DNA from 4 places in the Promicromonospora sp. NPDC050880 genome. Region 1 is predicted to be linked to each of the others. Evidence: predicted binding sites of a transcription regulator. Region 1 holds the regulator's gene; each other region holds the start of a gene.

What was found. The regulator LexA, encoded in region 1, represses DNA repair genes until DNA is damaged. The targets are predictions, from matches to a motif close to TCGAACANNTGTTCGA.
Region 2: the regulator LexA is predicted to act here: its motif matches at 3,053-3,068, upstream of ACIBBF_RS24500 (DUF222 domain-containing protein).
Region 3: the regulator LexA is predicted to act here: its motif matches at 1,988-2,003, upstream of recA (recombinase RecA).
Region 4: the regulator LexA is predicted to act here: its motif matches at 4,189-4,204, upstream of ACIBBF_RS12685 (DUF222 domain-containing protein).

The regions. Positions count from the first base shown of each region.
Region 1 covers NZ_JBITFV010000004.1:155,389-162,643, forward strand. Annotated here, with positions in the region: gene ACIBBF_RS09785 (L-rhamnose mutarotase) at 1-99, opposite strand, end outside; gene ACIBBF_RS09790 (hypothetical protein) at 108-236, opposite strand; gene ACIBBF_RS09795 (hypothetical protein) at 438-1,220, shown strand; gene ACIBBF_RS09800 (DUF5302 domain-containing protein) at 1,317-1,529, opposite strand; gene nrdR (transcriptional regulator NrdR) at 1,646-2,116, opposite strand; gene ACIBBF_RS09810 (LysM peptidoglycan-binding domain-containing protein) at 2,236-2,676, opposite strand; gene lexA (transcriptional repressor LexA) at 2,928-3,701, shown strand; gene ACIBBF_RS09820 (L-lactate dehydrogenase) at 3,819-4,808, opposite strand; gene ACIBBF_RS09825 (ATP-dependent DNA helicase) at 4,818-6,923, opposite strand; gene ACIBBF_RS09830 (carbohydrate ABC transporter permease) at 6,946-7,255, opposite strand, start outside.
Region 2 covers NZ_JBITFV010000026.1:14,584-21,838, forward strand. Annotated here, with positions in the region: gene ACIBBF_RS24480 (FtsK/SpoIIIE domain-containing protein) at 1-753, shown strand, start outside; gene ACIBBF_RS24485 (hypothetical protein) at 1,017-2,069, shown strand; gene ACIBBF_RS24490 (DUF2200 domain-containing protein) at 2,138-2,506, shown strand; gene ACIBBF_RS24495 (hypothetical protein) at 2,532-2,954, opposite strand; gene ACIBBF_RS24500 (DUF222 domain-containing protein) at 3,228-4,820, shown strand; gene ACIBBF_RS24505 (DUF4232 domain-containing protein) at 4,958-5,653, opposite strand; gene ACIBBF_RS24510 (family 43 glycosylhydrolase) at 5,846-7,225, shown strand.
Region 3 covers NZ_JBITFV010000035.1:10,558-17,812, reverse strand. Annotated here, with positions in the region: gene ACIBBF_RS26190 (regulatory protein RecX) at 1-590, opposite strand, end outside; gene recA (recombinase RecA) at 625-1,833, opposite strand; gene ACIBBF_RS26180 (DUF3046 domain-containing protein) at 2,090-2,326, opposite strand; gene ACIBBF_RS26175 (DEAD/DEAH box helicase) at 2,430-7,255, shown strand, end outside.
Region 4 covers NZ_JBITFV010000006.1:78,953-86,207, reverse strand. Annotated here, with positions in the region: gene ACIBBF_RS12700 (beta-1,3-glucanase family protein) at 1-1,457, opposite strand, end outside; gene ACIBBF_RS12695 (alkaline phosphatase D family protein) at 1,652-3,199, shown strand; gene ACIBBF_RS12690 (class I SAM-dependent methyltransferase) at 3,237-3,941, opposite strand; gene ACIBBF_RS12685 (DUF222 domain-containing protein) at 4,382-5,953, shown strand; tRNA gene ACIBBF_RS12680 (tRNA-Val) at 6,016-6,087, opposite strand; gene ACIBBF_RS12675 (aminotransferase class IV) at 6,170-7,018, opposite strand; gene ACIBBF_RS12670 (dihydrofolate reductase family protein) at 7,032-7,255, opposite strand, start outside.

The DNA.
Region 1 (7,255 bases):
CGCCTCGACCTGCGGCCACACGGCGGCGTGCAGGCGCAGGTACTCGTCGCGCTTCTCCGGGACGACGTCGACGACGAGCCCGTGTCTCTCCACAGCCATCTCGGCGGTCACTCCTTCGTCCCGGCGGCGGTCATGCCCGCCACCGGGAATCGTTGCGGGAACAGGAAGATCAGCAGCACGGGTGCCACCGACAGGAGGGTAGCGAGCGCCGGCGCGGGCAGCTCGACCGTCGTCACGCCGGCGGCCGTGGGGTTGGACTGCGCAGGTTCGGCAGCCTCGCGGCCAGGCCGGTCCGTTCGGACAGGGTGGGCGACCCTGGCTCGCCCGACCTTCGTCCCGGACAGGACGGACCAAGGCAGTGGATCGGCCGGACGATCGGCTCTGCCGCTCGGGGCCGACCGGCTGGTGTCCTGGTGCCGGGCAGGAGGAGGGTGGTCATGCACGGCAGCTCGCGCAATGCCGTCGGCGCGAACCGACGTCGGCCGGATCGACACGATCGGCACCGGTGGATCCTGGCGGTCTCCGTGGGCGAAGGCGTCGGTTTCACGCTCGCCGCATCCCTGGCGATCCTCGGCACCGTCGCCGGGATCGACGGCGCGGGCAGGGTGGTTCTCGCGATGGTCGGTGGGGCCCTGGAGGGTGCAGCCCTCGCGACCGGGCAGTACCTCGGGATGCGCGCGCGACGCCCTGCCGCAGGGCGATGGATCGGCGCCACGGCACTTGCGGCGGCGCTCGCATGGTTGCTCGGGATGATGCCGAGCACGGTTGGCGTCGAGCTCAGCGAACCGGTCGCGCTGATCGCTCTCGGGTTCGGCGGGGTCGTGCTGCTCGTCGCCATCCCTGCCGCGCAGTGGCTGGTGCTGGCACGACCAGGCACACTCCGCTGGGTTCCCGTGAATGCCGGCGCATGGTTGGTCGCCATCCTCTGGACCCTTGCCCCGTCTCCGTTCATCGACGAACACAGCCCGGTCGCCATGGTCGCTGCCCTCTACGTGCTGGCCGGGGTGCTGATGGCCGTCACCTTCGCGTCGCTCACCGCGGGTGTCGCAGGTTCACTCTTCGTTCCCGGCGCGACGCAGGAGGCTGCCCGGGAAGCCGGGCGAGAGCCTGGCGACCGACGTGCGCCCGGCACGTCGGCGGCTGGGTCCGGCGGCAGCACCGACCACACCTCGGCCGGCACTCGTGGACAGCCGTCGGCCCCCACGCGACGGCCACCGTGACATCTCCGTTGCATCGTCGTCCGCGCGGTGCTGCCCGGCACGACAAAGGCCGCCGACCTGGTCGTTCACCAGATCAGCGGCCCCCGCCACCTCGTCTCAGCCGCTCTTGCGCCGGAACATCTTCTGCACGGGACCGGTCGTCTCCGACCCGTGCACCGCGCCCGTGTTCACGTCACCCGCCGACGTACGCTGCCGGGCCGCGTTCTTGCGGTCGAGCGCTTCCTTGAAGCGCGCCTTCGCGTCCGCGCTCGGCGCGGTCGGGGTCGTGGGCTCCTGCGCCTGGTCGGCAGTGGGCTTCTCGTCCGTCACACCGATCACCTCCTTGAGTTTCGGGGGTCCCTCGATCGGGTCCGTCGTCCGGCCCCAGCCTGCACCACACCCAGCCCGGGTGCCAGCGCATTTCACCGAGCCGGGGCGCAGCCGGCTCAAGCCTGCGCGGCCGTCCGTTCCGCGCGCTCGGCGCGCAGCGACGTGATGGCGCTCTCGAAGTCCTCGAGCGAGTCGAAGGACTGGTAGACGCTCGCGAACCGGAGGTAGGCCACCTCGTCGAGCTCGCGCAGCGGCCCGAGGATGGCGAGGCCCACCTCGTAGGCGTCGATCTCCGCGCTGCCGTTGCTCCGCAGGGTCTCCTCGACGCGCTGGGCCAGGATCGCAAGGTCGTCGTCGCTGACGGGACGGCCCTGGCAGGCCTTGCGCACGCCCGCCGCCACCTTGTCACGGCTGAAGGGCTCGGTGGCCCCCGACCGCTTCACCACCGACAGGCTGGCGGTCTCGACCGTCGTGAACCGCCGGTTGCAGTTCGGGCACTGCCGCCGGCGCCTGATCGACAGGCCGTCGTCGGCGGTCCGTGAGTCCACCACGCGCGAGTCAGCGTGGCGACAGAACGGGCAGTGCATGCTCACTCCTGCGTGGTCGACCACGGACCGGAGGCCTCCGGTCGCGCCCCGACCGTAAGCGGGCAAACCACCGCCATGCAACATCGCCGCAACATTTGACGGCGAACCGTGTCCCCGGGTCACTCCTCGGGAAGAAGAAGGAGCTGACCCACCCGGACGCTACCGGACGACATCTCGTTCAGTTCCTGGAGCCGAGCCACCGCGTCCCGGACGTCCTCGCCCGGCCGGACCATCTCCTGCGCATATCCCCAGAGGGTCTCCCCCGGCTGGACCGCGTGCACCCGCACCTCGACGGGTTCACCCGGCGAGCTGGCCACCGCCGTGGCACCCCAGGTGGCCATCGGCGCCACGAGCAGCATGGCCAGCAGCACGAGCACCACGCGGCCGCGCCGCGTGATCCGCAGCCCGGCCAGGCCGAGCCGCTCCGCGACCGTGCGCGACGGCGCCTGCGCGTGGGGCCGGACCACGACCGGCCCGATCGGCCGCACCGGCGCGTAGGTCTCGGTGTACGCCGGGGTGTACGCCGGTGTGTACTGCCGCAACGGGATCACGTCCCCCATGGCCCCTCCTCGAAGAGCGAGTCGAACCTCTGTCCGTCATACACGCGTTCGTCGAACGCACGTACCATTGTGTAGCACGAGACACCGGCCGTGTCGAGACACGCTCGAACATTCGTTTGAGCCGAGCCGCTTTGTGACCTAGAGTGGGTCCCGCAGAGGAGAACATTTGTCGGAACGGGAGGGGCACGGGTATGACGGGACGGGACGAGACCAGCGACACGAGAGCCGTCGACACGGCACTTCCTGTCGACATGACAGTCTCTGGCGTCGCCACGCTGGACGCGCCGGGCGACGAGGCGGTCGCCGACGTGCACGCGATCTCGCCGGCAGACCGCCTCACCGAGCGCCAGCGCCTCGTGCTCGACACGATCCGGCAGTCCTTCGAGACGCGCGGCTACCCGCCGTCGATGCGTGAGATCGGAGAGGCCGTCGGCCTCGCGAGCCCGTCCAGCGTCAAGCACCAGCTCCAGATGCTGGAGAAGAAGGGCTTCCTGCGCCGCGACCCCAACCGGCCGCGTGCCATGGAGCTCGTCGAGCCGCTCGCCGAGCAGGTGGACAAGCCGTCGCGCGGGGAGATCCACTGGCCCGAGCCGCGGCGCAGCGGCCAGATCCACTGGGGCAGCTCGGTGCCGGACGACGCCGGCACCCCGCCGCCGTCGTACGTGCCGCTCGTCGGCCGCATCGCGGCCGGTGGCCCGATCCTCGCCGAGCAGGTCGTCGAGGACGTCTTCCCGCTCCCCCGCCAGCTCGTGGGCGACGGTGAGCTGTTCCTCCTCAAGGTCGCGGGCGACTCGATGGTCGACGCCGCGATCTGCGACGGGGACTGGGTCGTGGTGCGTCGGCAGAACGTGGCCGAGCAGGGCGAGATCGTCGCCGCCATGATCGACGGCGAGGCCACGGTCAAGACGTTCAAGCAGGCCGGCGGCCACGTGTTCCTGCTGCCGCAGAACCCGGCCTACGAGCCCATCCCGGGTGACGAGGCGCAGATCCTGGGCCGCGTCGTCGCGGTGCTGCGCAGCCTCTAGGCGCCCGCGGCGGAGCGCGGAGCGCCCGTCCGCGATCCGATCGGTTCGACCCCCCGCGGTCGAAGCCGCCGGGTCGCGGGCGGGCGCTCCGGCATCACCGGCGGTGCGCGGCCAGGCTCAGAACCCGAAGCGCCGCAGCACCCCGCGCACGCTCTCGGCGGACGCCCGCAGGCCCACCAGCTCCTCGTCCGACAGCGGCACGCGCACCGTGCCCGGGACCCCGCGGCGGTCCACGAGCGAGGGCACCGACAGGCACACGTCGCCGATCCCGTGGTAGTCGTCCAGCAGGGACGACACCGGCATGATCCGGCCCTCGTCCTTGAGCACCGCCTCGATGATCCGGGTGGCTGCGAGGCCGACGGCGTAGTTGGTGGCGCCCTTGCCCGCGATGATCCGGTAGGCCGAGTCCACGACCTCGCGGTGCACCTCGGCCCGCACCGCGGCGTCCAGCGGCGGGTGGCCGGCCAAGGGCTCCCACTCCAGCAGCGGTACCCCGCCGATCGAGGCAGAGCTCCACAGCGCGATCTCCGAGTCGCCGTGCTCCCCCGCGATGTACGCGTGCACGTTGGCGACCGCCACCCCGCAGCGTTCGGCGAGCCCTGCCCGCAGCCGCGACGAGTCGAGCACGGTGCCGCTGCCGAACATCTGCTCGCGGGGCAGTCCCGAGATCTGGAGCGCCGCGTACGTGACCACGTCCACGGGGTTGGTGACCATCAGGTAGGTCGCGTCGGGCGCGACCTCCACCAGGGGTGGCAGGATCTGGCGCATCAGGCCGATCGTTCCCTCGGCGAGGTCGAGCCGGGTCTGCCCGGGCTTCTGCTTCGCCCCGGCCGTGACGACCACGACGTCCGCGTCCGCGCAGACGGCCACGTCGTCCGAGCCGATCACGTGGGCCTGGGAGGTGAACATGAGCCCGTGCCGCAGGTCGAGCACCTCGGCCTCGACCTTGGCCCGGTTCACGTCGTGCAGCGCGATGGTGCGCGCCGAGCCACGGGTGAGCGCGGCGAAGGCCAGCGTGGAGCCGACCGCCCCCGCCCCGACGATCGCGAGCTTCGTGGTCCGGGCTGCGGGGCTTCGGTCGGCCGGGACGTCCGAGATGGCTGCCATGCGCCTAGGTTAGGTGTCCAGCCTGGCCAGCGCGGCGCGGACGAGCGCCGGATCGGTCGTGGGCCAGAACCCGGGCATCGACCGGGTGAGGAACGACGCATAGCGTGCGGTGGCGAGCCGCGGGTCGAGCACCGCCACCACGCCCCGGTCCTCCGTGCTCCGTACGAGGCGCCCCGCGCCCTGCGCGAGCAGCAGGGCCGCATGCTGGGCCGAGACCGCCATGAACCCGTTGCCGCCCGCCTGCTCCACGGCGCGGGCACGGGCCGCCTTGACCGGGTCGTCGGGGCGCGGGAACGGGATGCGGTCGATGAGCACGAGCTGGCACGACGGGCCCGGCACGTCGACGCCCTGCCAGAGGGACAGCGTGCCGAACAGGCACGTCGCCGGGTCCTGCGCGAACTCGCGCACCAGCGTGGGGAGCTGGTCGTCCCCCTGCGCCAGGATCGGCACGTCGAGTCGCTCCCGCATCGCCTCCGCCGCCGCGTTCGCCGCGCGCCGCGACGAGAACAGACCGAGCGTGCGGCCCCCCGCCGCCGTGATGAGCTCCGCGATCTCGTCGAGCTGCGCCTCCGTGGTGGGTTCCCGGCCCGGCGCCGGCAGGTGCCGGGCGATGTACAGGATGCCCTGCCGCGGGTAGTCGAACGGGCTGCCCGCGTCGAACCCGTGCCACGGCGGCGCGTCCTCGCCCTTGAGCCCGAGCGTGCCGGCCACCGCGTCGAACGTGCCGCCCAGGGCCAGGGTGGCCGACGTGAACACGCCGGTCGACTCCCCCAGCAGGTGGGTACGGATCAGGCCCGCCACGTGCAGCGGGGCAGCGTGCAGGCGGGTCACGTTGTCGCCGAAGCCGCCCCAGCCGTTGTCCGGGCGCGAGCACCACAGGACGTCGGACGTCGTGTCCTGGGCGGCCATCCGCTCGGCCGTCTCGAACAGCTGGAGCATGGCGCCCTGCGCCATCTTCAGGCCGGGATCGGGCTGGCCGGCGTCCTTGCCCTTGGCGCCCGCGGCGTCCGGCTTGAGGGCGCTCAGCACCTCGCGCGCGGCGTCGCGCACCGCGGCCACCGCCGTGCGCAGGTCGTCCGGCAGGCCCTGGGGGAAGCGTTCGGCGGGTGCCGTCACCAGGAGCGTGCCGAGGTCCTGTGCGGCCTTGTCCAGGGCCTCGGTGCTGGTCCCGGCGTTGCGGCGGGCGAGCCGCGCCGCGTTCTCGACCGACGCCATGGACAGGTCCACCGTGGCGGACGAGGTGACGCGGTCGGTGAGCTCGTGCGCCTCGTCGACCACGACCACGTCGTGCTCCGGGAGCACGCCCGGGCTGCCGGTGGCCGCGATGCCGAGCATCGCGTGGTTGGTGACCACCACGTCCGCCTCCCGGGCCGCGGCGCGCGCCTTGTCGGGAAAGCACTCGGCGAGCATGGGGCACTTGCCGCCCAGGCACTCCATGGCCGTGACGGACACCTGGCGCCAGGCCCGGTCCGGCACGCCGGGCACGAGGTCGTCGCGGTCGCCGGTGTCGGTCTCGCCCGCCCACTCGTGCAGGCGCCGCACGTGGTCGGCGAGCGTCGCGCCGTCGTCCCGGCGCCGGCCACGGGGTGCCTGACCGCCCGGTGCGTCCTCCGCCCGGGGATGCTCCTCCCCGCCCGGCAGGTCGAACAGCGTCGGCTCGTCGGCGGGGTAGCCGCCGCCCACCTTGTGCACGCACAGGTAGTTGTGCCACCCCTTGAGCAGCGCGATGCGCGGCTCGCGCGGCAGCAGCGGCGCCACCGCTTTCGCCACGAGCGGCAGGTCACGCGTGATGACCTGCCGCTGGAGCGCGAGGGTGGCCGTGGAGACGATGACCTTGCTCTGCGCCGCCACGGCGTGCCGTACGGCGGGCACCAGGTAGCCGAGCGACTTGCCCGTTCCGGTACCCGCCTGGACCAGCAGGTGCTCGCCCTTCTCGATCGCCTCGCCGACCGCGACCGCCATGCGGTGCTGCCCTTCTCTGCGCCCGCCGCCGAGCTCCCCGACCGCGAGATCGAGGAGCTCCTCGACGTCGGGCACGTCCTGCGTGGCGGTACTGTCGGCGGGTGCGTCGGGAAGGCTGGTCACGCACTCGATCCTAGGCGGGGGCGGTGACATCCACCCCGCCTCGTCCACAGGCTCACCCCTTCACGGCACCCCCCAGCCCGGCACCGCTGAGGAACAGCCGCTGGAACGCCAGGAACAGCGCGACGGGCAGCACCGTCGAGATCGCGAGCGCCGCCAGGAACACGTCGAGCTCCAGGTAGGGCGCGATGGCGGGCAGCCGCACGGACAGCGGCTGGTTGCCCGGGTCGGGCAGCACGAGCAGGGGCCAGAGGTAGTCCTTCCACGCCGCGATGACGGCGAACACCGAGACCACGCCGAGGATGGGCCGCGACATCGGCAGCACGATGCTCCACAGCAGCCGGAACGGCCCGGCGCCGTCCACG
Region 2 (7,255 bases), on a different contig from region 1:
CTGGCCGCCGCGATCCGGGAGCGCGAGGACGTGGTGCCGGGCACCGGCCCGTTCCGGGTCGACGACCTGCCCTCGACCATCACCGCCGAGGCCGCGTACGCCTACGCCGGGCCCGAGGCCGCCAAGCCGCTCTGGGCGATGCTGGGCGTGGGCGGCGACGATCTCACGGCACACGGCATGGACCTCGCGGGCGACGCGCCCACGTTCATCGTGGCCGGACCTGCCCGCTCGGGCCGGTCCACGATGCTCGCCGTGATGGCCCGGTCCATGCTGCGCGGGGGTACGGAGCTGGTGCTGGTCGCCCCGCGGGCGAGCGCGCTGCGCGACCTCGCCGGCGAGCCGGGTGTGCGGGCCCTGATCACGGACCCGGACGAGGTGACCGAAGAGGCGCTCGCACCGCACCTGGACCCCGACGGCACCCCGGTGGTGCTCGTCGTGGACGACGCCGAGCTCGTGGCCGACGCCCCCGCCAAGTCCTGGCTGCGGGCCTACCTGCGCACGGCGAGCGACAACCAGCGCGGGCTCGTCATCGGCGGCGACGCCTCCGAGGTGGCCGGCGGGTTCTCCGGCTGGCAGGTCGACGCCAAGAAGAACCGGCGCGGTGCCCTGCTCAGCCCGGCGGACCGGTTCGACGGCGACCTCGTCGGGGCGAGCCTGCCCCGGTCGGCCGTGGCATCGCAGGTGAGCCCTGGCAAGGCGCTGGTGCACCTCGGGTCCGGGGAGCTGATGACGTTGCTGGTGCCGACGCTGTAGGGGGTCGAGGGCGAGGCGGGGGCCCGGGGGGGGGGGGGCGGGGGCCCCCGCGGGGGGGGGGGGGGGGGGGGGGGGGGGGGGGGGGCCGGGGGGGGGGGGGCCCCGGGCCCCCGCCTCGTGCTTTGGTGCTGCTGGCTGCTGGCTGCTGGCTGCTGGCTGCTGGCTGCTGGCTGCTGGCTGCTGGTTGTTGTTTGGTGGCTGGTGGCTGGTGGCTGGTGGCGTGGCGGTCGCGCGGGGTACGGGCGGCGTGCCACGGTAGGAGCGTGCCCGCGCAGGACCCGACGGACCTCGACGCCGCCGTCGAGCGGCTCTACACGAGCCCGCTCGACGACTTCGTCGCGGGGCGTGCCGCGGCCGTCCGTCTGGCGGCTGACGGCGGCGACCGCCTGGGCGCCGAGCGGATCAAGCGCCTGCCCAAGCCGTCGGTGGCCGCGTGGGTGGTCAACCAGGTCGTCCGGGACAGGCCGGAGGAGGTCGCGGCGCTCACGACTCTCGGCGACGAGCTGCGGGCGGCGACGGCGGACCGGGACCGCGGACGGATCCGGGCACTGGACCATCTGCGGCGCGAGCGGACCGAGGCGCTGGTCCGCGCGGTGCGCGAGGCGGGCGAGGTCCGGGGGCGGGCGGTCTCGGCGGCCGTGCTCGACCGGCTCACCGAGACCCTGACGGCGGCCGTGATGGATCCTGACGCCGCTGCGGCGGTCCGGGCCGGCCGCCTCTCGCGGGCGCTGCAGCACGTCGGGTTCGGGATCGTGGACGAGCAGGGCGAGGACGCCGACCTGGTCGCGCTGCGGCCGGGTGGCGGGGGGTCTGCTGACGGCGGGTCGGGTGGTGTTGGGTCAGGTGATGGCGGTGCGGTTCATGCTGGGCCGGGTGATGGCGGGCCGGGTGATGGCGGACCGGGCGGCGGCGGGACGGGCGGCGGCGAGACGGGCGCGGACGAGACAGGCACAGGCGAGACAGGCACAGGCGAGACGGACGCGGACGGCGCCGCGGATCTCGCCGAGGCCGAACGAGCCGTGGCGGAGAGTGCCGCCCGGGTGGACCGGCTGGAGGACCGCCGCGACGGCGTGCGGGACCGGCTGCACGCCGCGGACACGGCGGTCGAGCGCGAGCAGGAGGAGGTGCGGCGGCTCGACCTGGAGCTCGAACGGCTCGGCGCTGAGCGCGACGCGGCACGGCGGTCGCTCGACGAGGCACGGGCCGCCGCCGACGAGGCTCGCGCGGAGCTGGCCGTCGTCGACGACGAGCTCGATGCGGCCGAGGACCAGGCCGCCGAGGCCCGGCGTCGTCGGCGGCGGGCGCGCGAGCGCTGACGCCCGCGGGCCTGGCGCAATCAGGCTTCTCGAGGCCCGCTGTCAGTGGGCTCGGTTATGGTCGAGGCATGGCGCGACACCGGATCTTCAGCATGAGCTTCGCCAGCATCTACCCGCTCTACGTGGAGAAGGTGGAGCGGAAGGGCCGTGGCCGGGAGGAGCTGGACCAGGTCATCACCTGGCTCACGGGGTACGACGACGCCGGGCTGCGCACCGCGATCGACACCGGGGTCGACCTGGAGACGTTCTTCGCCGAGGCGCCCGCGATGAACCCGAACGCGGCCCTGATCAAGGGTGTGATCTGCGGGTACCGGGTCGAGGAGATCGAGGACCCGTTGATGCAGCAGATCCGGTACATGGACAAGCTGGTCGACGAGGTCGCGCGCGGCAAGAAGATGACGTCGATCTTGCGGGGGAGCGACCGGGTGGCGGGCTGACCGGCCCCGACCGGTCGCACGGAGCCTACGAGTCGGCGGAGTGCGACCACTCGACGACGTCGTCGAGGACCGGGGGCTCGTAACCCGGGCCCTTGAGCACCTTCCCGTCGGCCCGGCGCAGGACGCGGCCGTCGTCGCCGATCTTGCTCATGTTGGACCGGTGTACCTCGACGAAGACGGCCGGCAGATCGATGCCCAGGGTGTCCGCGGCACCGTAGGTGACGTAGAGGACGTCGGCGAGCTCCTTGGCGACCGCCCGGTAGGCGGCGGCCGGGTCCGCGCCGGAACGGAGGGCCTCCGCCAGGTCCGTGAGTGCTTCGGCCGCCTCGGCGGCTTCCTCGACCAGGAGGGTTCGCCGGTGCTCCGCCACGTCGGGGTGTCCGGTCCTGGCCTCGCCGTCGAACGTCGTGCGGAACTCGGCCACCCGGCGCATGGGTTCGTGGTCCATGGGGGATGAGCCTATGTCTGGCTCTCGGCGTGGGGCTGCCGGGTGTGATGCGTGGCGCTGGGAGGGGTTGTCCACAGATTCGCGATTCGCACTGCACTTCGGACGAATGTTCGAGATGATGGTTGCGGAAGAGAGTGATGGACGGGGCAAGGGGGGTGGTGCCAGGTGGAGTGGTCGGTGAGCGGGACGATCCCGGGCGGTGCTCCGGATGGTGCTGTGGGCAGTGGCCCTGGTGGCACGCCTGTGGCTGGGGAGTGCGGGGCTGCGGGTGGGATGTCGGGCGGTTCGGCCGGCGTCGACATGTCCGTGGAGGCGTGCCCGGCCGGCTCTCTGGAGGGGGTGCTGGACCGGATCGAGGCGGCGGTGGAGGATCTGGCCGGCCTGGTGGCGTCGGGGGTCCTTGACGGATGGGGCGCTCCCGCCGTGTCGCGGTTGGTGGAGATGCACGGCCGGGTGTGGCGGGCGGTGGGCCGGTTGGAGGGTGTCCGATGGGTGGTGCTGCCGCGGATCGAGGAGGAGGGGTCGTGGCGTACGGGTGGGATGTCGCGGACGTTCGCGTCGTGGCTACGCCTGCGGGAGGGTGTGTCGGCTTCGACGGCGCGTCAGGACGTGTCCGTTGCGCGGCGGTTGGAGCAGGCGCTGCCCGAGACCCGCGACCGGGTGCTGGCGGGGCGGCTGGGCGTGGATCATGCCCGGGTGATGGCGGAGACGGCACCCACGAGCGGGACGCGGCGGGATGCGCTGGCGTGGCTGATCGATACCCGCACGGGTGAGCCCACGACACCGGAGGTGTTCGTGCAGTCGGTGCCGGTGGACTTCCCCGACCCGGTCGACGACCCGGACGGCTCCAGGACGCGGGACCTGATCACGCGGGTGCTGGAGGGCGCAGTCTCTGAGGGAACCGTGGTCACGGGCGAGGCCGTGGTGCTGGGTGAGGCGGACGGGTTGAACGCGGACCAGTTCCGGGTGGTGGCACGCCGGTTCGCCACCGTGGTCGACCCGGACACGGACGACGTCCTGGATGACAAGGCAGCCCAGGGTGAGTTCCTGGACCTGTCCAGGACGCTGGGTGGTTTCCATGTGACGGGGTTCCTGACCGACGAGCACGGGGCCCTGGTGCAGGCAGCGCTGGGTGGGGTGATGGGCGTACCGGCCGTGGGAGACGACCGGTCCCCGGGGCAGCGGCGTGCGCACGGGTTGGCGGACCTGGCCCGGGTGGTGCTGGACACCGATCAGGCCTCGCCCGGGGCTGCGGTGCGCCCGCACCTGAACGTGACGGTGTCCTGGTCGGAGCTGGCCACCCAGGTCACCCGCACCCGTGAAGGACTGTGCGTCACCTGCGGGCAGGCCATGCCAGGCCGAGCGGCGACCGCCGGACGTGTGGGTCTTGCCGGAGGTGCGGTGTTCACGGAGTCCCGTGACCGGGTCCCGCGTGCCCTGCTGCGCCGCCTGGCCTGCGACAGTGCGATCACCCGGATCGTGTTCGGCTCCGACGGTGCGGCACTGGACGTGGGTCGTGCCCAGCGCACGGTCACCGGGCAGATGCGCCGTGCCGTGATCGCCCGTGACCGGCACTGTGTCTACCCCGGGTGCGATCAACCACCCTCCCGGTGCGAGGTCCACCACGCCATCACCCACTGGGCCCAGGGCGGATCCACCAGCGTGGCCAACAGCGCCCTGCTGTGCTGGTACCACCACCAGCTCGTCGATGCCCGAGGCATCGCCATGCACTGGACAGGCAAACCCACCACCGGGGCCACGGGGGCCACCCTGCTCGAGACCGGTTGGGCCTTCACCGACACCTACGGGCAGCCCATCGGGCTACCCGAACCCATCGACGGCCTGCCCGAGACACGAGCCGCATGACCCCGCACCGGCGAGGACGCACCGCAGACCACGGGGATGCACTGCGAGGCGAGTCAGGGTTCCTCCGGCGCGGCCCGGCGGCCAGGCTGGAACGCGCCTCTCCGAGGGGCCACGGTTCGTCCAGCACCGGCCACCCATCACTCACCCGGCTGGAACGCGCCCACCTCCAGCAGCTCCTGCTCCGCGCTCGCGCAGCCCACGAGCGTCAGCTCGTCGTCCTGCACGAACAGCGATCGGGTCTCCCCGGGCGGGTAGACGCGGAGTCCGTCCGCGGGCGTCTGCCGGCACTCGTCGCCGTAGTTCTCGGCGTTCGAGACGAGCACGACGGCGTGCGCGGCGTCCCCCGGGGCGAGCGTCACGGGCTCGTGCGGGCTCGACCGGTCGAGGGTCGCGGCTGCGCCGATCTGCGTGCCGTCGCCGTCCCCGACGAAGGACGCGCCCGGCCAGCCCTGCAGCACGCAGTCGGTGCCGGACGTGTTGGTCAGCACGATCGCGACCTCGTAGTGCCCGGCCGACCCGCCACCCTCGATCGGCGCGAGGCTCCCGGCGAGGTCCGGCGTCAGGCAGCGCGTCGACTCCGGGGCCGCGCCGTCACCCGCCCCGTCCGACGCTGTCGGGGTGCCGCCGGGTGCAGTGTCGGTGGCGGTCGGCTGCGAGCCGTCCGACGGGGACTCCGTGGTGCTCGGCGCCGACGTGGTGACCGACGGTTCCGCGGTGGGTGTCCCCGACGTGGTGCCGTCGTCGGCGGACGTGCCCGAGCAGCCCGTGGTCGCGAGCAGCAGGGCGGCGGCCGCGACTCCGTACGGCCAGGTCTTGCGCTGTCGAGTGATCACGTTTTCACCCTACGACGGGAGTTGACCGAAGCAACCGATGGAGTAGATGGGACGGTGGGCGCACCTGCCGCACAGGCATCCGTCCCGCTCCCCGGGAACCTTTCTGTCGTGTCTTGAGCGGCGAAATCTCACTGGTTAGCGTCCGATCCGACGCGCGGCGCCGGTGCCGTGCGCGGAAGGAGGACGGTGCAGATGACTGGCTTCGGGAACGAGCTCCCCGTCGACCGGCGGTCGGTCCTGGCGGGTGCCGCAGGAGTCGCCGGCTCACTCGTGGCGGGTCTCGCGCTCCCCGTCACGGCTGCGGCGGCGCCCGGGCGGAGCGAGGCGCGCGGGACGGCCGGGGGTGGGGCGCCCGCCGCGTCGCACGGAGGCCGCTACCCCCGCAACTGGCCCGATCCCGAGCCCTACGGCGTCGCGGACACCCGCACCGACCTGTGGCCGCGCGACGACAACTCCTTCGTCCTGCCGTTGGAGCTGCGCCCCCGGGACCAGGAGCTGGGGCGGGTCTGGATCCGGGACACCTACGTCAACTGCTTCGTCGTCGACGGCCGGCCGGTCTACGTCGCGACCGGCACCACGCGTTCACCCGGGCTCCCGGCCGCCGGCCCGTGGAACGACGGCATCTTCCTGTGGACGGCGCCGTCGCTGCGCGGTCCGTGGCGCCTCGCCGACACCACGGGCATCCGGCCGGACGCCGAGCGGGGCAAGGTCTGGTCCCCGGAGTTCGCCGGGGAGAACCGGCCGGGCCGTACCGTCGTCGCCCCGTGGCAGGAGTACTGGGACGACCACGGCCAGTTCGGCAAGCGCGGCAACGCCTGGGCCCCGGAGGTGCACTACTTCCGCGGCACCTGGTACATCGTGGCCTGCATGGGCGACCACTCCACCAAGGTGGGCTCGTTCCTGCTGGTCAGCGAGGGTGGTCCCGAGGGCCCGTACCGGCTCGCCGAGGGCAACGTGCACAAGCCCTTCGGTGACCCGTTCATCGGTGGCCCGTCGTTCATCGCGCCCGGCGCGTACCACCACATCGACGGCAGCATGTACACCGAGGGCGACGACGCCTGGCTGGTGCTGCACAACCACCTGTACGCGCCGTTCCGCGACGACATGGAGGACATCGTCCCCACCACGAACCTGCCGCTCTTCCAGCAGTCGCCCTACACGCCCGAGCCGTACCTGGAGGGCGCGTACGTGTTCCGGTACGGCGGCAGGTACTTCCTCGTGCACGCCGCGTGGGACCGCACCTCGACCAACGCCGACGGCAGCACGCGCAACGCGTACGACCCGCCCGGGACCGGTCGCGTCCAGTACCAGTACGACGCCGTCGTCGCCGTCGCCGACCGGTTCGAGGGGCCCTACTCGGAGCGCTGGACCGCCGGGGTCGGCGCGGGCCACAACAACTTCTTCCTCGATCACCACGGCCAGCCGTGGGCGACCTTCTTCCGCAACCCGGCCGCGGGCTCCTGGTCCGACCCGGCGCGGGTCGGCGACGCGGCGGCGGCCGGCGTCGTCCGCCTGGAGTGGACTGGCCCGGACAGCAACCGCCTCTACGTCGCCCGGCGGCCGGGCAGCTAGCACTCGCCGCGCCGGCCGCTGGCGCCCGGC
Region 3 (7,255 bases), on a different contig from region 1:
TCACGGACCAGCTCGAACGCCAGGCCGGGCGGGTACCCCTTGCGGGCCAGCGAGCCGACGGCCCGGCGCACCCGAACCTGTCGGTCCAGGCCGCGTGTGCGGGTGACGAGCTTGGCGGCCGCCCGTGCGCCCGCGGCACGCTCGTCGTCCGGGTCGAGCTGGTCCAGGGCGACGGTCGCCGTGTCCTCGTCGATCCCCCGCCGCCGCAGCTCGGCGGCGATGCCGCGCCGGGCCAGACCGCGTTCGGCGTGCCGGGTGCGGACGATCGTCTCGGCGTAGGTCGCGTCGTCCACCAGGCCCACCTCGCCGAACCGGTCGAGCACCTGGGCCACGACGTCCTCCGGGTAGCCCTTGCGGGCCAGGGACTGCTCGAGCTCGCGGCGGGACTTCTGCGCCGCCGTCAGGATCCGGAGGATGACCTCACGGGCCTTCTCGACGGCGCCGTCCCGGCTGATCTCGCCGGCCTCCAGGCGTTCCGCGACGGTCCGTCGGGGCGCCCGGTCGGCGCCGCTGCGACGGTCGCGACCGCCTGCCCGACCGCCCGGACGGTCCCCGTCCCGGGCAGCGGGACGGCCCCGACGCTTCCCCACGCCGGGACCGTCCGCTGGATCACCGTACTGCACGTCAGAACGGTGCCTTCTCGGCGGCCGCCTCTGCCTTGGCCGCGGTCTTCGTCGCAGCCGGCTTGGTGGCCTTCGCACGCGTCGCGGTCGACTTCGTGGCCTTGGCCGTGGCGGTCGTCCGGGTGGACGAGCTCGCCGCGGCGACGGTGCCCGTGACCGACGTCGTGTCCGTGGCCGGGGCCGCCGGGCTCGCGTCCGCCGGAGCGTCGACCTTCGGGCCCACGCCCAGCTTCTCCTTGACGCGCTTCTCGATGTCGTTGGCGAGGTCCGGGTTGTCGCGCAGGAAGGACCGCGCGTTCTCCTTGCCCTGCCCGAGCTGGTCGCCCTCGTAGGTGAACCACGAGCCCGACTTGCGCACGAAGCCGTGCTCCACACCCATGTCGATGAGGCCGCCCTCGCGGGAGATGCCCACGCCGTACAGGATGTCGAACTCGGCCTGCTTGAACGGCGGGGCCATCTTGTTCTTGACGACCTTCACACGGGTGCGGTTACCGACCGCGTCCGTACCCTCCTTGAGCGTCTCGATCCGGCGGATGTCGAGGCGCACCGACGCGTAGAACTTGAGCGCCTTGCCACCGGTGGTGGTCTCGGGCGAGCCGAAGAACACACCGATCTTCTCGCGGAGCTGGTTGATGAAGATCGCCGTGGTCCCGGACGCGCTGAGCGCACCCGTGATCTTGCGCAGGGCCTGGGACATCAGGCGGGCCTGGAGACCGACGTGGCTGTCACCCATCTCGCCCTCGATCTCGGCCTTGGGCGTCAGCGCGGCCACCGAGTCGACCACGATGATGTCGAGGGCACCGGAGCGGATCAGCATGTCCGTGATCTCCAGCGCCTGCTCACCGGTGTCCGGCTGCGAGACCAGCAGGGCGTCGGTGTCGACGCCGAGCTTCTTGGCGTACTCGGGGTCCAGCGCGTGCTCGGCGTCGATGAACGCGGCGATGCCGCCCTGACGCTGGGCGTTGGCCACCGCGTGCAGCGCGATGGTCGTCTTGCCGGAGGACTCCGGACCGTACACCTCGACGATGCGGCCACGAGGCAGTCCTCCGATACCGAGCGCCACGTCGAGAGCGATCGAGCCGGTCGGGATCACCTCGATCGGGGCGCGCGTCTCGTCGCCGAGGCGCATGACCGAACCCTTGCCAAAGTTGCGGTCGATCTGGGCGAGGGCCGCTTCGAGGGCCTTCTCGCGATCTGCTGGTGCGGGCATGTGCAACACCTTCGTCTTCAGGGCGCTCTGTGCGCCGGCGTGGATGGCTCGGTACGTCGTTGCCGACCGTACGCGGAACCACTGACACGGACGCCTGCTCCGGCCGCCGCCTGTGGACGACGTTCCGAAATCCGTGCCTGTGGTCGAAGTCTAGCCGAACGCGTGTTCGAGGCAAGGCGCGACACGCGGGCGTGTCGCGCGGCCCGTCACGGCGCGGTCCCGCACGACGACCGCAGTCGTCACCGCCCGCGCCAGGTCAGCGCCGGGGCGGCGGAGCCTGGCGGAACTTGTCGGTGCCCCAGCGCTCGGCGTCGGGCACGTCGAGCGCGTCGCACAGGGCGTGCCACACGTCACGGGGCTCGTCCCCGTCCTCCAGGGCCGCCACCGGGGTCCGGCCGTCCAGCGCGGGCAGGACCTGCTCGCGCGCCAGGGCGCGCCCGTACGCGGGACCGAAGACCTCGTCGACCAGCTGCCAGAAATCCCGTTCGCGCACCCGTCAACCCTACGTCCCCGGGGGCGCACCACGGCAACCGGCTCCCTCCACGGCCGGGCACCAGGTCAGGGTGTGTGTCGGTGGTCGGGGACAGAATGGGTCCATGTCCACGCCCGACGACCCGCTCTCCCGTTTCGGCCCCGCCACCCGTACCTGGTTCACGGGCGCGTTCGCGCAGCCCACCGCAGCCCAGGCCGGTGCGTGGGACGCCGTCGCGGCCGACCGGCACGCCCTCGTGGTCGCGCCGACCGGTTCGGGCAAGACGCTCGCGGCGTTCCTCTGGTCGATCGACCGGATCATGTCCGCGCCCCCGCCGGCCGAGCGCACCCGCCGCTGCCGCGTGCTGTACGTGTCGCCCCTGAAGGCCCTGGCCGCCGACGTGCAGCGCAACCTCCGTTCCCCGCTCACCGGGATCCGCCAGGCCGCGGCCCGCGAGGGCATCGAGGTGCCCGACGTCAGCGTGGGCATGCGCACGGGAGACACGCCCGCGAACGAGCGGCGTGCGTTCGCGACCCGCCCGCCGGACATCCTCGTCACCACGCCGGAGTCGCTCTTCCTCGTGCTGACGTCGTCGGCCCGCGCCGGGCTCGCCGGCGTGGAGACGGTGGTGCTCGACGAGATCCACGCCGTCGCCGGTACCAAGCGAGGGGCGCACCTCGCCCTCAGCCTGGAGCGCCTCGACGCGCTGCTGGACCGGCCGGCCCAGCGCATCGGCCTGTCGGCCACGGTGCGGCCGGTGGACGCGGTCGCCCGGTTCCTCGCGGGCGGACGGAACGGCGACGGGGCCCGCGAGGTGGTCGTCGTGCAGCCACCGTCGCGCAAGGAGTGGGCCATCGACGTCGTCGTGCCCGTGCCGGACCTCGCCGACCTCGACAGCGCCCCCGCGCCCGAGCCGGCCGGCGCCCGGGACGACGGGCACCCGGGCTCCGGCGACGACGAGATCGACCTCTCGGGCGAGGCCACCCGCCCGCTGCGTCGGGCCTCCGTCTGGCCGCACGTCGAGGAGCGGGTGGTCGACCTCGTCGCGGACCACACCTCCACCATCGTCTTCACGAACAACCGCCGGGGCGCCGAACGGCTCACGGCCCGCATGAACGAGGTGTGGGCGCAGCGGCAGGGCCTGGAGGTCGCCGACCCGGCCAGCACCTGGGCCGCGCTCGTCCCGGGTCAGTCCGGCACGGCGGCCGGGATCCCCCGGCCCACCCCTGGTCGGCGCGGCCTGCCCGAGGCGGTCCCTGGACAGGGTGGACCGAGTCTGGGCGCGCAGGGTCAGGGTGGGCAGGGTCAGGACGGCCAGGACCAGGACCGCACCGTCCTGGCCCGCGCCCACCACGGCTCGATGAGCCGTGCGGAGCGCACACGTACCGAGACGGAGCTCAAGGAGGGCCGGCTGCCCGCGGTCGTCGCGACGTCGTCCCTGGAGCTCGGCATCGACATGGGCGCGGTCGACCTCGTGGTCCAGGTCGGTGCCCCGCCGTCGGTGGCGAGCGGCCTGCAGCGGATCGGGCGCGCCGGGCACCAGGTCGGCGCGGTCTCCCGGGGTGTGGTCTTCCCGATGTTCCGGGGCGACCTGGTGCCCGCCACCGTCATCGCGGAGCGGATGCGCGCGGGCGAGATCGAGCACCTGCACGTACCCGCCAACCCGCTCGACGTGCTGGCACAGCAGGTGGTCGCCGCGCTCGCCGTCGACGACTGGGCCGAGGACGACCTGCTCGCCCTCGTGCGCCGTGCCGCACCGTTCACGCACCTCGGCGACGCCACGTGGCGCGCCGTGCTCGACATGCTCGCGGGGCGTTATCCGAGCGAGGACTTCGCGGAGCTGCGTGCGCGGATCACGTGGGACCGCGCCACCGGCATGCTGCGCGGCCGTCCTGGCGCGCTGCGCCTGGCGGCGACGAGCGGCGGCACCATCCCCGACAAGGGCGCCTACGGCGTGTTCCTGGCCACCGAGGGCCCCACCGGCGGCACTCCCGACGACGTGCTCGCCGACAGCGTGACCGGCGGCGCCGCCCGTGCGCGGGGCGGCAAGCGGGTCGGCGAGCTGGACGAGGAGATGGTCTACGAGTCCCGCGTGGGCGACACGTTCACGCTGGGATCCAGCACGTGGCGCATCGAGGAGATCACCACCGACCGCGTGCTGGTCACCCCCGCACCCGGCCTACCCGGCCGGCTGCCGTTCTGGAAGGGCGACGCGCCCGGCCGGCCCGCGGAGCTCGGGCGCGCGGTCGGCGCCTTCGTCCGGGAGGCCGACGCCGCCCTCGCCGCCGACCCGGCCGCCGGTCGCGCCCATCTGCGCGCCGCCGGGCTGGACGACTGGGCCGCCGACAACCTCGCCGCGTACCTGGCCGAGCAGCGGCTCGGCACGGGTCGCGTACCCGACGACCGGACCGTGGTGGTGGAACGGTTCCGTGACGAGCTCGGCGACTGGCGCGTGGTGATCCACTCGCCGCTGGGCGCGCGCGTGCACGCACCCTGGGCGCTGGTGATCTCCGCCCGCCTGCGGGCGCGCTTCGGCCTGGACGTGGCAGCCATGCACTCCGACGACGGCATCGTGCTCCGGCTGCCCGACACGGGCGGTGGCTGGGACGGCGGGCCGGACGGCGACCCGTGGGACACGGGCGGTGCACCGGCCGCCCCGGACGACGACGGCTACCCGGACGGCGCAACGCACGCGCGGCACGCGTCCGGCCGGGTCACGCTCGAGGACCTGCTCCTGGACCCGGACGAGGTGCTCGGCGCCGTGCGCGACGAGCTCGGGTCGTCGGTGATGTTCGCCGCGCGGTTCCGTGAGGCGGCTGCTCGCGCGCTGCTCCTGCCCCGGCGCCGCCCGGACCGGCGGCAGCCGCTCTGGCAGCAGCGGCAGCGGTCGGCACAGCTCCTGGAGGTGGCCAGCCAGTTCCCCGACTTCCCGATCGTGCTGGAGGCGGCCCGCGAGTGCCTCCAGGACGACTTCGACGTCGCCGCCCTGGCCGGCCTGATGCGTGACATCGCCGCCGGCGGTGTCCGGGTGGTCGAGGTCACCACGGCCACGCCGTCGCCCTTCGCGCAGTCGCTCCTGTTCGGCTACACGGCCCAGTTCCTGTACGACGGCGACGCGCCGCTGGCGGAGCGCCGCGCGGCGGCGCTCTCCCTGGACCCGGAGCTCCTGGCCGAGCTGCTGGGCGAGCAGGGCACCGCCGACCTGGCGGACCTGCTGGACCCGGGCGCCGTCGAGCGCACCGAGGCGGAGCTGGCCGGGCTCGCACCCGACCGGCAGGCCCGCGACGCCGAGGGGCTCTGGGACCTGCTGCGCCGCAGCGGACCGCACCCGCTGGACGCCCTGGCGGCCCGTACCCAGGAGGACGCGCGGCACGCCGTGGGGGGCTGGCTCGAGGAGCTGGAGGCCTCCCGGCGTGTGATCCGCGTCCGGTTCGCCGGCGAGGAGCAGTGGGCGGTCGCGGAGGACGCAGGCCGGCTGCGCGACGCGCTCGGCGTGGCGCTGCCTGTCGGCGTGCCGGAGACGTTCACCGAGCCCGTACCGGACCCGCTCGGCGATCTCCTGCGCCGGCACGCCCGCACGCACGGCCCCTTCGGCGCGACGTCCGTGGCTCAGCGCTTCGGGCTCGGCGTCGCCGTCGTGACGCACGCCCTGGCCCGTCTGGAGGCCGACGGCGTGCTGGCCCGCGGCAGCCTGCGACCGGCTTCCCTCGGCGGCACCGGCGACGAGTGGTGCGACCCCGGCGTGCTGCGCCTGCTCCGGCGCCGCTCGCTCGCGGCGCTGCGGGCCGAGGTGGAACCGGTCGAGCAGGAGGCGCTCGGCACCTTCCTGCCCCGCTGGCAGAACGTCTCCACGGGCCTCCTGCGCGGTGCGGACGGTCTGGTGCAGGCGATCGAGCAGCTCGCGGGGGCGGCGGTGCCGGCGTCGGCGCTGGAGACGCTCGTGCTGCCCGCCCGGGTGGCCGACTACTCCCCCGCGCTCCTCGACGAGCTGACGGTCGCGGGCGAGGTGCTGTGGTCCGGGCACGCCCGCCTGCCCGGCTCCGGCAGCGGGGACGGCCTGGTGTCGCTCCACCTGGCCGACGGCGCCCCGCTCACCCTCGCCGACCCGGCACCGGTCGAGGAGGACGGCCCCCTGGACTCCGACCTGCACCGCGCCGTGCTGGACCTGCTGACAGGGTCCGGCGGCTTCTTCCTGCCCCGGATCACGGAGCTCACGGGTGCCGAGACGGACGCGGTGCTCGACGTCCTCTGGGACCTCGTCTGGGCCGGCGAGGTCACCAACGACGGGCTGGGCGCCCTGCGCGAGCGTGTCAGCGGCACAGGCGCCCACCGGGCGCCGCGCACGGCGGCGCGGGCGCGCCCGGTGCGACGGTCGAGGTTCGCGCTCGCCCCGGGGCGCCCGGCCTCCGCGCTGCGAGCGAGCACGTCCGTTCCGGGCGGGGGCGGTCGCTGGGCCGCGCTGCCGGCGCGCGAGACCGATCCGACCGTGCGCGCGCACGCCCTGACCCAGGTGCTGCTCGAGCGGCACGGCGTGCTCACCCGGCCGGGTGCAGCGGCGGAGGGCGTGGGCGCGGGATACCGCGACGTGTACCGCGTGCTGTCCGGGCTGGAGGAGCGGGGCGCGGTGCGGCGCGGGTACTTCGTCGAGCACCTGGGCGGCTCGCAGTTCGCGCTGCCCGGGGCCGTGGACCGGCTGCGGGTCGACGCGCAGGACCGCGCACGGGTCGTCGAGGCCGAGCTGGAGTCGGTGGAGCGCACGGCCGGCCCGGCGTCCTCGGGCACGGGCGGTGCCGTGGTGCTCGCCGCGATGGACCCCGCCAACCCCTACGGCGCGGCGCTCGCCTGGCCCTCGAACCCGGCGCCCGACCGCGCCGGCGGCGACACACCGCCCGAGAACGGCGCTCCGGCACCCGGCACCAGCGGCACCAGGGCCGTCACCGCCCACCGCCC
Region 4 (7,255 bases), on a different contig from region 1:
CGGCCGAGTGCGCCGAGCGTGGAGCCCGACCGGGTCCAGGTCTGGGCGGCGTTGCCGCTGCAGTTCACGATCTGCAGCGGGTTGCCGTCGAACGAGTCGGCCCAGGGCACGTCCACGCACATGCCGTTGGCGGCGCGCACCGGCCCCGTGCCCGACGGCAGCGGCGAGGTGCCGCCGTCGCCCCCGCCGCCGTCCGATCCGTCGATCGGGCTGGCCGCGCCGGAGAACGGGTCGAGCTGGATGTAGGCCGCGGTCGGGTTGCCGTCGTGGACCAGCGACTCCTGCGCCAGCACGTCGTCGAACGCGAACCCGTAGGCCTTGCCGTTGGCCATCTGCTGGTGGATGAACTTGGAGTAGTAGTCGGTGACCGACGCCTCGTAGAAACCCGACGTGCTGGTGCCCGGCTGCGTGGTGCGGGTCAGCAGCGTGGAGCGGTGGAAGCCCGCGCACAGGGTGCGGGCGATGGCACCGATGTCGTTGTTGGGGGCCGCCAGGTCGTTGTAGCAGCCGAAGATCGAGTCGCTCGACGGCTTGCGGAACTCGGTCACGTACGCGCCCGAGGCGTTGGTGAAGCGCATGACGCCGTTCACCACCCGGCCGGTGAACACCGTGGCGGGGTCGTAGGAGTAGGGCGCCACGGTGAGGTTCTCGTTCGTGTACTTGGCCCACACCTGGTCCACGTACGACGACAGGACGTTGGGGTCGAGCTGCCCCGTGCCGATGGCGTGGCTGGGTGCCAGGACCCGCAGGAGCGACCCGTCCGGTGCGCGCTGCTCGAGGTTGTTCCAGCCTGGCGTGGCCTCCAGCGCGTTGACCACGTTCTGGTAGCCGTCGGGCTTGAGCATGCCGGTGCTGAGCACCGTGCCGTCGGCCTTGCGCAGGCCGGTCTGGTAGGGCGCGGAGAGGAAGTCGACCTGGGTGCTGTTGATCCACAGGCCGCCGTCGTTGAGCGTGAACTCGGTCCAGGAGAACAGCTTGTTCCGGTTGGGGTCGCTCGGGTTCTGCACGGCGGGCTGCACCAGGCGGCCGTCGTTTACCACCTTGAAGGACAGCTTGCTGCCGTAGGAGAAGTACACGCGCCCCGACATCTTGGGCAGCTGGATCGTCTTCGACTGGCCGTTCGCCGGTCCGGCGATCGAGGCGTCGGGGGCGTCCACCGGCGTGCCGCCCACGGTGGGCCAGGCGTGGAACGTGCCGGACGCGTCGGCCCAGCCCAGCCGGCCGGTGCCCGGGTCGCCCAGCACGTAGACGAAGACCTGGTCACCGCGCCCGGAGTCGTTGGTGATGGTCAGCGGGATCGTGGCCGGCACGGCCGAGGCGGCCTGCGGCTGGGCGACGACGAGGGCGCTCGCGGTGACGGCGAGCACGCCGAGTGCCGCGACGGTGTTCAGCAGTGCGCGGAGCCTGGGCCTTCCGGTGCGGGGTCGTGCCTGGGATCTTGCCTCGGTACGTGACATGGAGATCTCCTCGCGTTCCGTCGAGTACGTCGTCGTACTTACTGGGATGTCAGCAGAACGGATATTAGTGAGGAATCCTGACAAGGTCACCGATCTGCCGTCGAATTCACCCGGTGCTCTGGTTGCGCGTCCTGTTCACCGCGGTGTCGGGGCACGGTCACCCGGCCGTCTCCTGGCGCCACTAGAACGGCAGCATGAACCCGGGACCTGAGCTGAACCGTCGCACCCTCCTCGGCGCCACCGGCCTGGCGGCCGCCGGGCTCCTGCTGCCGTCCGCGCCGGCATTCGCCCGGTCAGGACGTCCGGTGCTCACGCACGGCGTGCAGCTCGGCGACCCGCGCGCCGACGGTGCCGTCGTGTGGACGCGCGCCGACCGGCCCGCACGGATGTTCGTCGAGATCTCCCACGACCCGGACTTCCGGCGCGTGGTCCGCGTGCGCGGACCGCTGCTGACGCCCGAGACGGACGGCACCGGCGAGGTACGCCTGACCGGCCTGCCCGGCGGGCAGGAGGTGCACTACCGCGTCGTGGCGCAGGACCTGGACGGCCGGGCCGACAGCCAGGCGCTGACCGGCCGGTTCCGCACCGTGCCCCGGGACCGCAGCGACGTGCGGTTCGTCTGGTCGGGCGACGTCGTCGGGCAGGGCTGGGGCATGAACCCGGACATCGGCGGCATGACCATCTACGACGCGATGGCCGCCCGCACCCCCGACTTCTTCCTGCACAGCGGCGACACCGTCTACGCCGACGGCCCCCTCCAGGAGACCGTGACGCTGCCCGACGGCCGCGTCTGGCGCAACGTCGTCACACCGGAGAAGTCGAAGGTCGCCGAGACGCTGGCCGAGTACCGCGGCCAGTTCGCCTACAACCTGCTCGACGAGAACGTCCGCCGCTTCGCCGCGCAGGTGCCCCAGCTCGTGCAGTGGGACGACCACGAGGTCACGAACAACTGGTACCCGGGCGAGGTGCTCCAGGACGACCGCTACACGGAACGGCGCGTCGACGTGCTGGCCGCGCGCGGGTTCCGCGCCTTCCACGAGTGGCAGCCGGTGCGCCGGCAGGACGCCGTCGACGGCCGCGTCTACCGCAAGGTGTCCCACGGCCCCCTGCTCGACGTCTTCGTGCTCGACATGCGCAGCTACCGCGACCCGAACTCCACCGGGACAACGCCGGAGCGCATCCTCGGCGCCCGCCAGGCCCGCTGGCTCGTCGAGGAGCTCGACCGCTCCCGCGCCACGTGGAAGGTCATCGCCTCGGACATGCCCATCGGCATCGTGGTGCCCGACGGCGACCGGATCGAGGCCGTCGCCAACGGGCTGCCCGGCGTGCCGAACGGGCGAGAGGCGGAGCTCGCGTGGGTGCTGCAGGAGATCAAGCGGCGGCGCGTGCGCAACACCGTCTGGCTCACCGCCGACGTGCACTACTCCGCCGCGATCCACTACTCACCCCAGCGGGCCGCGTTCGAGGGGTTCGACCCGTTCTGGGAGTTCGTGTCGGGGCCGCTGCACGCCGGCGCGTTCGGGCCGAACACACTGGATCCCACGTTCGGTCCCCGGCAGGAGTTCGTCAGCGCGCCGCCGCGCGCCAACACCTCACCGCTGGAGGGCTTCCAGCACTTCGGCGAGGTGAACATCGAGGGGGACACCGGCCGGCTCCGCGTCGACCTGCGCGACCAGGCGGGGCGCTCGCTGTGGACGACGACGCTGGACCCGGAGCGGGGGAGCGGGCGGGGCGAGGGCTGACGGAGGGGGGCCGGCCCGTTCCCCGGCGCGGGGTACCTCAGCAGGCCTCGAGGACGAAGAAGATGAAGGACACGAAGGCGGTCCGCTCCCCGCTCGCGATGCGCGGCGTGAGGAGCTCAGCCGGTGTGTCCGGGGACGGCGGCGGCTCGGCGACGGTCACGATGCGGAACCCGGCGGCGGAGAACTCGTCGGTCATCGAGTGCAGCGGGCGGTGCCAGTACGTCAGGGTCCCGGGCTGACCCGCGAACTCGTACTCCTCGGAGAACTCCCGGACGGCGAAGTAGTCCTCCTCCGGCGCGAAGAAGGGCCGCACGAGCGGGTGGTTGACCGAGAGGATGAGGCGTCCGCCGGGCTTGAGCACCCGGTGCAGCTCCGTCAGCGGCCCGTGCCAGTCCTCGAAGTAGTGCAGCACCAGGGACGAGACCACGTCGTCGAACGTGTCGTCCGCGTAGGGGAGGGGCTGCGTGAGGTCCGCGACGGTCAGCGGCACGTCGTCGCCGAGCCGGCGGCGGGCGAGCTCGATCATCGCGGGGCTGCCGTCGAGGCCGGACATCTCGGCGCCGCGGTCGCGCAGCGCGGCCGACAGCGGCCCGGACCCGCAGCCGGCGTCGAGGATCTGGCGGCCGCGCACGTCGCCCGCCAGGCGGACCATGGCCGGCCGTTCGTACCAGGCGTTGAGCAGGCTGCCGGAGTTCTCGGCGTCGTAGCTCGCGGCGAACTCGTCGTAGTGGTCGGCCTTCATCGGAACCCTTCGCTCGACGGTCTGTGGGTGGGGCTGACGCTAGCGGGCCGGGTTGTCGCGAAGGCTTCGTGACGGGTCTCTCTTCGAAGAAAGCCAGGTTCCTCCCGGTGGTGTTCACGGTGGTGGGGGTGGAGTTCGGGTCTGACCTGGTCGGTGGAGTGGGCCGTGAGGGGCCGGCGGCTGTCGGGTTCCGGGGTGCGTCGACCGGCTTCCGCTGTTGGCAGAGCGGGTCGGCTCAACGAGAAGTGCGTACAGGTGTGCGATAGGTTGGTGGCATGACGCGATCGGGTGGGGTGCTGGGATTGGCGGGCGGGCAGCCTGTCGGGTCGGTGCTGCCCGGTGGTGTGCTGCCCGGTGGTGCGGGGATGTCCGGAGGGCGGGTGGCTGGCGGTGTCGGTGCTGTGGCTGATGTGCGGGCTGTGCGGGAGGCGCTGGCGGGGATGATTCTGCCGGGTGCTACTGACATGTCCGGGTCGGGCCTGGTCTCGCGGGAGGTCCAGGGCGAGTGGGTGGATCTACTGGGTGAGTTGGAGGCGGTGAAGGCGGCGGTGACTGCGACGCAGGCCCGCCTGGTGGTCGCCCTGGACGAGGCCACCAGGGCTGAGGAGGCCGCGCAGGGTGTTCGGGCCGAGCGTCGGGGTCGTGGTGTGTCGTGCCAGGTGGGTGCCGCGCTACGGGTGTCCCCGCACGCCGGGGCCGGGTTCGTGTCCACCTCGCGGGTGTGGGTGATGCAGATGCCGCACACGTTCGCGGCGTTGCAGACGGGGATCCTCTCGCAGTGGCGGGCCACGTTGTTGGTGCGGGAGACGTCGCACCTGTCGGTGGAGCACCGTGCTCTGATCGACGAGCAGGTCTGCGGTCCCGCGCACCTGGAGGACCTGGCGCGGATGGGGACGCGGCGGTTGGTGGCCCGGATCAAGGAACTCGCCGCGAGCCTGGATGTGCACGCGTGCGTGAACCGCAACGCGAGGGCCGTCTCGGAGCGGCGGGTCTCGATCCGTCCGGCCCCGGACCTGATGGTCTATCTGACGGCGTTGGTTCCGATGGGGCAGGGAGTACAGGCCTACGCGCAGCTCAAGGCAACTGCTGAGTCCGTGAAGGCCACCGGGGACGAGCGGTCGGGTGGGCAGATCATGGCCGACACTCTGATCGAGCGTGTCACTGGTCGTGAGCCCGGTCAGGCCGCGGACGTACCGGTGACGATCAACCTGCTGGTCTCCGATGAGACCCTGCTGGCTGGTGGTACTCAGCCTGGTGTGGTGGTCGAGGGTGTCCCGGTGGGTGGGGGTGTGGTCCCTGCGCCGGTGGCTAGGAACCTCGCAGCCCACGCGATCGACACCGACACCGCGTGGTTGCGGAGCATCTACGTCGACCCGTCCGGTCGTCTGCTGGCTGCGACGTCCACCTCCCGGTTCCACCCACCAGGCCTGGCGGGCTTGTTACGCGCCCGAGGGCAGGGCATCTGTGCCACGGCGTGGTGTGACGCACCGATCCGCCACCTGGACCACATCACCCCCCACATTGAGGGTGGTGAGACGAGCCTGGACAACGGGCAAGGCCTGTGCGCCCGGTGCAATCATGCCAAGCAGGCACCCGGCTGGATACAGAAACCCACCCAGCACGACGGACGCCACGCGGTAGAGACCAGGACCCCGACCGGGCACACGCACGTCTCGGTGGCACCCATGCCACCGCGACCCCTGCGCGCCGACCACCTGAGCTCGAACGGTGCTGGGGCAGTCACGGACGTACCGGTCCACAGTGCACCGGCCAACGCCCCCTCCACGGCGGGTGGCGGTGGCGCGCGCCTGGGTTGGACCCCCGCGGTCGGCATGACCGGCCCCGCACCCGGCCGCACCCCACGCAGCCGCTACACGATCGGCTGCCACACCCACCGCGACCGGGGAGCGATTGCTTACCGACCAAGCCCACCACGCCCGACACACGGGCCACCTGGTCGAGCCCGCGCCCGAACACGGAGACCCGACCTCACCTGGACCCACCCCACCTGAGAGGCATGCAAAAAGCCCTCCGGCTCAGCGTTTCCGCTGAGCCGGAGGGCCCTTCGACACGGTGGGCGATACTGGGTTCGAACCAGTGACCTCTTCGGTGTGAACGAAGCGCGCTACCACTGCGCCAATCGCCCGTGCTGCTCACCCCTTGGGGCGTGCGTGGACGATATTAGCCTGCTTCGAGCGCGGATGCGAAATCCAAATCGCCAGGTCGCCTCAGGGGTCGATCCGCTCCCGCATGTTCCGCTCGAACAGGTCGCGCGCAGCCGCCGACAGCTCGCCGATCTCCAGGTCCACGCCGTCCAGCCACACCGTCGGTTGCACGTTGCGCACCGATCCGGTCAGCAGCATCCGGGCCTCCCCGGCGGCCACCCGGTCCAGCACGGAGAACGGCAGCTCGCCGTCCTTCGCCTCGCGGACCGGCAGGCCTGCCTCGGCGCCCCACTCCAGCAGCAGCTCCCGCGTGATGCCCGCGAGGCAGCCCACCGACAGCGGGGGAGTGACCAGCTCGCCGTCGATCTCGACGAACACGTTGGACCCCGTGCCCTCGCACAGGTCGCCCTGGGTGTTGGCGAGCACCGACTCGTCGGCGCCCTTCTTGATCGCGTCCGCGAGCGCCACGACGTTCTCGGCGTACGACGTGGTCTTCAGGCCCGCGACCGCGCTGTTCTCGTTGCGGGTCCAGGGGGCCCGCGCGGCGCGCCCCGTCGGCACGACGACGGCGGGCGTCGCCGCCACGACGACCGTCTGCGGCCCGTCCGTGCGCCCCGAGCCGAGCGGCCCGATGCCGTCGGTCACGGTGATGCGCAGGCGTCCGGCGTCGGGGGATGCCGACAGGACCGCGTCGACGCCGTCGCGCACCTTGCCCAGGTCGAGCGTCGCCATGCCCATGCCTGCCGCCGAACGTTCCAGGCGCGCGAGGTGCCTGGTCAGGGCGAACGCCTGCCCGTCGAGCACCGCGCAGGTCTCGAACACGCCGTCGCCGACTGTGATGCCGTGGTCGACCGCGCTGAGCGCGGCCTCACCGGGCGCGACCATGCGCCCCTCTGCCCAGATGACCGTCATGTCGCCCAGTGTGTCACCGGCGCAGGGTGACGTGCGTGACCTCGGGCGTGTGCCGCACGCTCGTGGACGAGAACTCGATGGGCGGCACGCCGTCGAACACGCGGGTGCCGGAACCGAGCGTGAACGGCACCACGTGCAGGCGCAGCTCGTCCACGTGCCCGGCGGCGAGGTACTCGTTCAGGGTGGTGGCACCGCCCGTGATGGAGATGTCACGGTCGCCCGCGGCCTCCCGTGCCT